Regions from separate parts of the Enterobacter sp. RHBSTW-00175 genome, predicted to be linked through region 2. Evidence: riboswitches for the same ligand, from Rfam matches in the RefSeq annotation. Region 2 holds a riboswitch; each other region holds the start of a gene.

Region 1 (3,110 bases), 2.2 Mb from region 2:
CCACAGCGTATTGGGCTTTTTCCCGCGTAACACCACCTGCTGAGAAAATCCACGCGCCTCTTTGAGGGAATATTCAAAGATATTATTAATTTGCGTGCCATAACCCCGGGCGCGGGTGACCACGCCCTCTTCTTCCAGCGCCTGCATCGCTTTACGCACAGTGATGCGCGATACCCCGGTCAGCTGGCTCAGGTCGCGCTCACCCGGCAAAATATTCCCGTGTTCCAGCACGCCACTACGCACGGCGTTTTTGACCGTTTCGGCAAACTTAAGATACAGCGGCGTGTTGTCCGGCGCGGCGATCCGTTCGTTAAGCTGCTCGATTAACCGGGTATGCGCTTGTTCCATCTGTGTTTTCTCAGGCGTGGTGTTTCCTGTCAGTATACGGCTTACCACCATGCATGAAAATGATGAACCGGCCCAATACCGTGACCCACTTCCAGAGTATCGGCTTTTGCCAGTGCCGCAGAGAGCCAGGTTTTGGCCTCCTGCACCGTATCGGCCCAGGAGTTATGTCGCGGGCGCAGTGCCGCCAGCGCCGCCGAGAGTGTACAGCCTGTACCGTGCGTGTTTTTGGTCTGTACCCTGGGCGCGGTAAACCGCATTTCTCCGTCACGGGTAAAGAGCCAGTCCGGGCTTTCGGCATCATCAAGATGGCCGCCTTTCATCAGCACCGCGCCACAGCCCATGGCCAGCAGCGCCCTGCCCTGCTCTTTCATCTCGCGTTCATTCCGCGCGTGCGGCGCATTCAGCAGCGTTGCGGCTTCTGGCAGGTTAGGCGTGATCAGCGCTACCTGCGGGAGCAGTTTTTGTCGCAGGGTCTCGACAGCAGAAACAGAAAGCAGCGGATCGCCACTTTTGGCCAGCATCACGGTATCGAGCACCACGTTTTGTATCTGGTAGCGTTTAAGCCGTTCAGCCACCGCTTCAACAATATCTGTTTCCGCCAGCATCCCGATTTTTGTGGTATCGATGCGCACATCGCTGAACACCGAGTCCAGCTGTGCCGCGACAAAATCGGGTTCAATACGATAAACCGATTGTACGCCGCGTGTATTTTGCGCCACCAGAGCAGTGATCACCGAACAGCCATAGGCTCCCAGCGCTGAGAAGGTTTTCAGATCGGCCTGAATACCCGCGCCGCCGCTTGGATCGGTGCCGGCAATGGTCAGTGCATTAATTCGCTTCATACCTGTTCCTCCAGGGTGTAGAGCGCATCGAGAAACACACTGGCAAAGCTACCCGGGCCGCGAGAATGCCTGATGGCGACCGTTCCTGCGCGCTTCATAAAGCCACAGGCTGCCGCCACGTTATCCAGCCGGTCTCCAGGCAATGAACAACTGGCGGCCACCACAGCCGAAAGCGCACATCCGGTTCCCACAACGCGCGTCATTAGGGGATCACCCCCTGTCACCGTATGGGTTCGTAGCCCGTCAGTCACATAATCGACTTCCCCGGTGACCACGACGATGGCATTAGTCTGTCGTGCCAGCGCCTGCGCCGCGGGCAGTGCGCTTGAGGCCGTGTCGGTGGTATCTACGCCACGGCCCCCGGCGCTCATTCCGGCAAGCGCCAGAATTTCCGAGGCATTACCGCGAATAGCGGCAGGTTTAAGCGTGAGGATTTGATGGCAAAAACGGGTGCGGAACGTCAGCGCGCCGACCGCAACCGGGTCGAGCGTCCAGGGTTTACCTGCGGCAACGGCGCTCTCTATCGCCCGGCGCATCGACTGCGCGCGGGGGGCGGTAAGCGTGCCGACATTAATCAGCAATGCATCTGCAAAAGTAGCGAACTGTTCAGCTTCTTCCGCTTCAATGACCATCGCCGGAGAAGCACCAAGCGCCAGCAGCACGTTAGCGGTAAAAGTTTGCACGACATCGTTAGTCATGCAGTGCGTGAGCGGGGAACGGGTTCGGAACTGATGTAAAACGTGTAAGTCGAGCAGGTCAGGCTGCATGGTGTCGCTCCTGCCTTGCGTGAAGAAGCGATGACCGGGAAGGCATCTGACTTCCCTACGCTGGCATTATCCAGATCAGGTAATACGGGTATTTCTCAGCCTTCATCGAAGAAGGGCACCCCGAGTCAAATTACACAAAATAATGTAACAGAGGCAGACTAAGGTAAGCTGCACGCAATAGCAAGCCCTGCCCCTTTCAACATCCCCAGCGATACCCACGCTAAACAATCAAATTTTTATCCATTATTTTTTGCCGCAACTATTTTTAAATGCATACATTTAATGTTATTGATTTATGAGTAATTAAACGCTCAGCCGGATTTACCCCGCTTGTACACCACTCATAAATATCCATTAAAAACAATAAATTACAACAATAATATTCATATAGTCATGGGCTTATCTAATAGTATCAAATGTGATCTACATCAAAATGATGTCAGTCCTGATATTGGATAGTTGTCCTCCGTAACCAGTGTCGCTACTAAAGAAACGCATACTAAAATAAGCTCTACGAAAATTCATAACATTTACGATATTCCTTAATCGCCATATTGATACTGTTCGATGAAATTAATTATATATAGCGCAATAGTTTCTTTGTGCCTGGTCGCGACGGGCATTTTTATTGGCATGATTTATTTTACGCAAATAAACCAGTGCTTATAGTTGTCAGGTAAATAAACGAATTGACTCTGTGTCGTTTTCAATAATCAAGGTCATATAATGAAAAAATTAGTGATGATAGCCGTGGCCCTTTCAACGCTGGCAGGTTGTACAGCCCAGGCGGATCGGATGGCGAAATGCGAAGCGCAGGGCATCAGCCGCGATACCTGCTACCTTGCCGAGCAAAACCGTACGGCAGCGGTAAACGCAGCGGCTGAAAAGCAAGCAATGGAGAATGCCGCAGCAGCGGTACAACATGCGCAAGAAGCCAAGATCCACGATCCCATGCGTGAAGCCTCGTTCTCATCGAACGGACTTAATGCCACTATTTCGAACGGCTTTTTTAGCGCAACGGTTAATGGCAAAAAAGCGACCGTTAAACGCTTAAATGCAAATTTTTATGAAATACATGGTAACGGATTTGTTATATCCATTAGCCTTGATGAGAACGGTATTACGGATGCTTCGTGGAATAAAACCAAAGGAC
Region 2 (3,110 bases):
CCGCTGCGTGGGCGGCAATTTTGTAGGTGATCAGACCCTGTTTGACATCTTCTTTGTTCGGCAGACCGAGGTGCTCTTTCGGCGTTACGTAGCAGAGCATGGCGCAGCCGAACCAGCCGATCATCGCCGCGCCAATCCCGGAGGTGAAGTGGTCGTAGCCTGGCGCGATATCTGTGGTCAATGGCCCCAGAGTATAGAACGGCGCTTCGTGGCAGTGCTCCAGCTCTTCGGTCATGTTGCGGCGGATCATCTGCATAGGGACATGTCCCGGGCCTTCAATCATTACCTGCACGTCATACTCCCAGGCGATTTTGGTCAGTTCGCCCAGCGTATGCAGTTCGGCAAACTGCGCTTCGTCGTTGGCATCCTGAATCGAGCCTGGACGCAGGCCATCACCCAGTGAGAGCGAAACGTCGTAGGCCGCGCAGATTTCGCAAATCTCGCGGAAGTGCTGGTACAGGAAGTTTTCCTGATGGTGCGACAGGCACCATTTGGCCATGATTGAGCCGCCGCGCGAGACAATCCCGGTCAGGCGTTTAGCGGTCATCGGCACATAACGCAGCAGCACACCGGCGTGGATGGTGAAATAGTCCACACCCTGTTCAGCCTGCTCCAGCAGCGTATCGCGGAAGGCTTCCCAGGTGAGGTTTTCGGCGATGCCGTTCACTTTTTCCAGCGCCTGATAAATGGGCACAGTACCAATCGGTACCGGGCTGTTACGCAGGATCCACTCGCGGGTTTCGTGGATGTAACGTCCGGTAGAGAGGTCCATCACCGTGTCTGCACCCCAGCGGGTAGACCAGACCAGTTTTTCCACCTCTTCTTCAATGGAGGAGGTCACCGCCGAGTTACCAATGTTGGCGTTGACCTTCACCAGGAAGTTACGCCCGATGATCATCGGCTCTGATTCAGGGTGGTTGATGTTCGCAGGGATAATGGCGCGCCCGGCAGCCACTTCGTCACGCACAAATTCCGGGGTGATATTTTCCGGCAGACGCGCGCCGAAACCTTCTCCTGGATGCTGGTGGCGCAGCACTTCACCGCGAATACGTTCACGTCCCATATTTTCGCGGATGGCGATGAACTCCATTTCCGGCGTGACGATACCCTGGCGCGCATAGTGTAGCTGGGTTACGCATTTGCCTGCTGAGGCGCGTTTCGGGGTCAGCAGGCCGGTGAAGCGCAGCTCGTCCAGACCGTCGTCGGCCAGGCGCTCTTTGGTATATGCGGAGCTTTGCTCGTTGAGTTCTTCGCTGTCATTACGGGCGTCAATCCACGGCTGGCGCAGCTTTGCCAGACCCTGCTGAACGTTGATCGCAATCTCAGGATCGCCATACGGGCCAGAGGTGTCATACACCGGGATCGCTTCGTTATCTTCAAACTGCGGATCCTCTTTGCTGCCGCCAATGAGCGTTGGGCTAAGCTGGATTTCACGCATCGGGACGCGGATATCCGCCTGAGAGCCGGTAATGTAAATGCGGTTTGAGTTCGGGAAAGCAGTGCCTTCCAGGGTGTCGATGAAGTGTTGTGCTTGTGCGCGTTGTTCGCGACGGGTCAGTTTAGTGGTAGACATAGCTCATTCCAAAAGTGAAGGACATGGCTTGTCAGACGACGGATGAAGCAAGAGGAGATCGCCCAGGGGCGATACAACAGCAGTGTAACTCTTGTTCCCTTCGCAGGTATTAGCCTGATCAGGTTCCGCGGATCCCGAATTAACGGTCTCAGCCCGCGTTTTTGCAAACGCTGGGCACTCCGACAAGAAAAATCCCCCTCGTGAGAGGGGCGAATGTTTGTAAATTACTCGTTAACGATTAAGAACTCAAGCAGGCCGCGCGATGTTCTCTTCGTTACTGATGTTCAAATCGTTGTCCAGCGCGAGGGCGATCAGCTTATCTTCCAGCGTAAATCGCTCTTCCAGGGCTTCGCCAAGATCGGACAGCGCCTGCTGGAACTCAAGATAGTTATCGTGATCAATAGCGTTCTCAAGCGTGGAGTCGTAGTAGTCCATAATCTGCTGAGTGTTGGCTTCCAGCAGCGGATAGAGTTTGCTGGCCGCTAAATACGGCGTTGTCCCTTCCATTTCGCGGATAATACGTTCATAAATATTGAAATGGCCGTCGGACAAGTAGTCGACCAGGCTCTGACAAAAATCATCCAGCGCTTTTTCGTTCAGGCGCATGTAGGATTCTTTGCCAGGCTTAATGCCGACCAGATTGTAATAAGCCACGAGCAGATGCTTGCGTACATGTAGCCAGCGATCCACCAGTTTGTTACTTCCTCCAACGCGCTCTGTCAGGCTTTCCAGCTGGTTTAACATGTTCGACTCCGCAAGGTTTAGAATTGAATCTGCTTACCCAAAATTTAACCACGATGCTAACAACATGTCAGTGAAGCGAAGGTAGTGCAATAGATATGGATCGTATTATTGAAAAATCAGATCTCGGTTGGTGGTTAGTCAGTTACGAACAAAAATTATGGTTGCCCGCAGGGGAAATACCCTATGGCGCGGCAGAAAAATTCGATCTTGTGGGCCAACCTGCGCTGAGGATCGGCGAGTGGCAGGGCGATCCTGTGTGGATGATCCAGCAGGCCCGCCGTCAGGATATGGGATCGGTTCGTCAGGTACTCGATCTTGATGTCGGGCTGTTCCAGCTGGCTGGCCGCGGCGTGCAGCTGGCGGAGTTTTACCGTTCGCATAAATACTGCGGCTATTGCGGCCATACCATGCATCCGAGCAAAACCGAATGGGCGATGCTGTGCAGCCACTGCCGGGAACGTTACTACCCGCAAATTGCGCCGTGCATCATTGTCGCTATCCGCCGGGAAGATTCGATCCTGCTGGCGCAACACACCCGCCATCGCAACGGCGTACACACCGTGTTAGCCGGATTCGTTGAAGTGGGTGAGACGCTGGAGCAGGCCGTAGCACGCGAAGTCATGGAAGAGAGCGGGATTACGGTGAAAAACCTGCGCTATGTCACCTCACAGCCGTGGCCGTTCCCGCAATCACTGATGACCGCGTTTATGGCCGAATACGACAGCGGCGAGATCGTTATCGACCAGAAAGAGCTGCTGGAGGCGAACTGGTATCGTTACGACGATTTACCGCT
Region 3 (3,110 bases), 580 kb from region 2:
TGTTCGCCGGGGATGTTCTCCAGCGCCTGTAAAAAGAGCCGCGTGGCCATCGGCATGTTGAAAAAAATGTGCGCCAGCAGAATGCCTTTCAGCCCATAAGGGGAGAAGGTCCACTCCAGGCCAAGCAGGGTAAAGAGCGAGGCCAGCCAGCCCTGACGGCCATAGACGCTGAGAATACCGAAAACGGCAACCAGCACGGGCAGGATCAGCGTCATGGCGCACAGGCGCAGCAATGCCTGTCTGCCAGGAAATCGTCTTCGGTAAAGTGCTCGCGCCAGAAAAATGGCAGGAATAACCGACAGCAGCGCCGAGAGAAACGCCTGCCAGAAAGAGAAACGAATGACGTGCCAGAGATAGCTATCGTGCCAGAGAGAGAGCAGATCGCTCTCTGGCGCGTTTAACCATAACGCAAGAAATGCCCCCAGACTTACCGCAACCATCAGGATGGCGGCGAGCAGTCCGGGGAGTAACCAGCCTGCAATTAACGGCTGACGGCGCGTTGCCATTCACTTACCCATGCTGCGCGCTGTGCAGCAACCTGCTGCGGCGTAAACTCCAGTGAGGTTTGCGGTTTAGAAAGCTGATCAAAGCCTGCCGGCAGCGCAACGCTGGTGACCGGATACATCCAGTTGCCCGTCGGGATAGCATTCTGGAACGCAGGAGAAACCATAAATTTCAGGAACTTCTCTGCCAGCTCCGGCTGCTTGCTGGCGGCGGTACGTGCAGCCACTTCAACCTGCAAGTAGTGGCCTTCTGCAAAGTTTGCAGCCGCGTAGTTGTCTTTCTTCTCGGCAATAATGTGGTAAGCCGGAGAAGTGGTGTAGCTCAGCACCAGGTCGCTTTCCCCTTTCAGGAACAGACCATAGGCTTCACTCCAGCCCTTCGTGACGGTGACGGTTTTCGCAGCCAGCTTCTGCCAGGCTTCCGGCGCTTTATCGCCATAGACTTTTTGCATCCACAGCAGCAGGCCAAGACCCGGGGTACTGGTACGTGGGTCTTCGTAAATCACGCGCCATTTCTGATCGCTTTCAACCAGCTCTTTCAGGCTTTTTGGCGGGTTCTTCAGCTTGTTTTTGTCATAAACAAAGGCAAAGTAGCCGTAATCAAAGGGAACGAAGATGTCGTTTTTCCAGCCGCCAGGCACGCTGACGGCTTCGGTTGACACGCCGCTTTTGGCAAACAGCTTAGTTTGTGTGGCAGCGTCCAGCAGGTTGTTATCAAGGCCAAGCACCACGTCGGCTTTGCTGTTTTTCCCTTCCATGCGCAGACGGTTAAGCAGCGAAACGCCATCTTCCAGCGCGACAAATTTCAGCTCGCAGTTACAGTCGGCTTCAAAGGCTTTTTTTACCACCGGGCCCGGGCCCCAGTCGGCCGAGAAAGAGTCGTAGGTGTAGACCGTCAGAACAGGCTTAGCAGCAGCAGGCAGTGCAATCAGCACCAGCAGAGGAAGAACTTTTTTTAACACTTTGCACCTCATAGTTGAGTGGCAAAGGATTTTGAGCGACAGCCTCAAATCCCTTCGCCGGCGTTATCCGGATCAGGTTCGACGGGTATTATCTCAGCGCACATCAGTGATGCAGCACCCCGTTGAGAACGGCGGTATTGTAATGATTTGGTGAATATTGCGAAAGTGTTATGGCTCAGGCGGTGCAAACCAGGCCGATTTAAAGTCAAACCAGCCCAGTGTGTTCATGCGTAAGCCGCGCATACTGCGTTGCCCCTGAATCATCAGCCAGTGGTGGATCAACGGCACAATGGCCTGCTGAGCCAGTAATTGCTGGCACCACGAAGCCAGATTCATCTCGCCTGCGCGCCACTGGGCGGCGTCTTGCTGCCAGTCCCGGTCGATACAGTGCTGGATCAACGGCACCTCGTACAGGTGTGAAAAGAGCGAGAAATCGAGCGGCAGGGTGAAGTTAGCACTGTTCAGCCAGATGTCACTCACCACATCGCCGCGGTGCCACTCGTCATAATCAACTTCCTGGATCTCCAGCGTCACCCCAACGGCTGCCAGCAGTTTCGCCATGATTCTGGCAATAAAGCGGTGCTCTACGTGTTCGCGGTAGAAGGTCAGGGTGATGGACTCTAGCCCTGCGGGTTTTTCGCATGGCACCGGACGCGCGTGGTGCCAGCGTGGCAGCAGCCCATACGCCGGGAACCAGTAGGTCTGATACTGTTCTTCCGCGTGGTAAATCAGGTTAGATGGGGCGAGTACATAGCTTATCCACTTACGAACCTCCTGATTTGCGCCGCGATGGGTGCGGCTGTCAAACAGCAGATAGTAGCAGCCCTCTTCAAGACGGCTTTCGACCGCTTTCTCACCTGTGGTGGGGCCCTCGAGCGTCAGGCCAACGCTCAGCTCTTCGCTGATATCCGGCAATACCCAGACGTTCACTTCGTCGATCAGCGCCCGGTAGCCAAAATAGTCATCAAAAGCGCGGATCTTAAGCTGGTTATTATTGTTGCGTGAAACGGCGTAAGGCCCGGTGCCAATCGGCTGGCTGGCAAAATTATTCAGGGAACTCCATTCGCCGGGCAAGATCATCGACGGCACATAGCCCAGAAGCCAGGGGAGCCATTTGTCTGGCTGCGACAGCTCAATATCCAGCGTCCAGGCGGTCGGCGAATGGATGTGGATGATGTGTGAGTAGAGCGGAAGCTTACGGGCGCGATCCAGCGAAGCGATAACATCGGCCATTTCCAGCTCACGTCCGTGGTGGAAATGAATACCGGGGCGTAAAAAAAATCGCCAGTGGAGAGGGGAAAGTTGCTGCCAGTGGTGAGCGATATCCGCTTCCAGTTCCCCGTTTTCCTCATTTATGCGCGTCAGGCCGCTGAAGATTTGTCGCGCCATATGGGTTTCTGAACGCCGTAACGCCGTGCCGGGTAACAGATTTTTCATTGGACGATAGTAGAGCACCCGCAGAATATGCCGCCCCTGGCGAAAGCTCCGCCCGAGATGTGAAACCAGCATCTGACGTACGGCAGCCTTATCGCCCACCAGTTGCACCAGCTGATCGATCCGGTCCTGCTCCAGCAGGTCTTCTGCGCGCTGCTGTTGCAGCGCAAGGCCGGTGTAGAGGAAGCTCAGGCGTGAACGTTTGCCACGT

What was found. Region 2 has a riboswitch for thiamine pyrophosphate ahead of thiC (phosphomethylpyrimidine synthase ThiC). Riboswitches for the same ligand answer to the same signal wherever they lie in the genome.
Region 1: it holds a riboswitch for thiamine pyrophosphate, as region 2 does, so the genes downstream of both, thiM (hydroxyethylthiazole kinase) here and thiC (phosphomethylpyrimidine synthase ThiC) in region 2, are expected to answer to the same signal.
Region 3: it holds a riboswitch for thiamine pyrophosphate, as region 2 does, so the genes downstream of both, thiB (thiamine ABC transporter substrate binding subunit) here and thiC (phosphomethylpyrimidine synthase ThiC) in region 2, are expected to answer to the same signal.

What each region holds. Positions count from the first base shown of each region.
Region 1 covers NZ_CP055930.1:220,529-223,638, forward strand. The annotation lists gene HV107_RS01030 (GntR family transcriptional regulator) at 1-348, opposite strand, end outside; gene thiD (bifunctional hydroxymethylpyrimidine kinase/phosphomethylpyrimidine kinase) at 390-1,190, opposite strand; gene thiM (hydroxyethylthiazole kinase) at 1,187-1,957, opposite strand; TPP riboswitch at 1,993-2,090, opposite strand; gene HV107_RS01045 (hypothetical protein) at 2,684-3,110, shown strand, end outside.
Region 2 covers NZ_CP055930.1:2,384,178-2,387,287, forward strand. The annotation lists gene thiC (phosphomethylpyrimidine synthase ThiC) at 1-1,573, opposite strand, end outside; TPP riboswitch at 1,652-1,765, opposite strand; gene rsd (sigma D regulator) at 1,820-2,317, opposite strand; gene nudC (NAD(+) diphosphatase) at 2,413-3,110, shown strand, end outside.
Region 3 covers NZ_CP055930.1:2,963,334-2,966,443, forward strand. The annotation lists gene thiP (thiamine/thiamine pyrophosphate ABC transporter permease ThiP) at 1-506, opposite strand, end outside; gene thiB (thiamine ABC transporter substrate binding subunit) at 482-1,465, opposite strand; TPP riboswitch at 1,497-1,597, opposite strand; gene sgrR (HTH-type transcriptional regulator SgrR) at 1,634-3,110, opposite strand, start outside.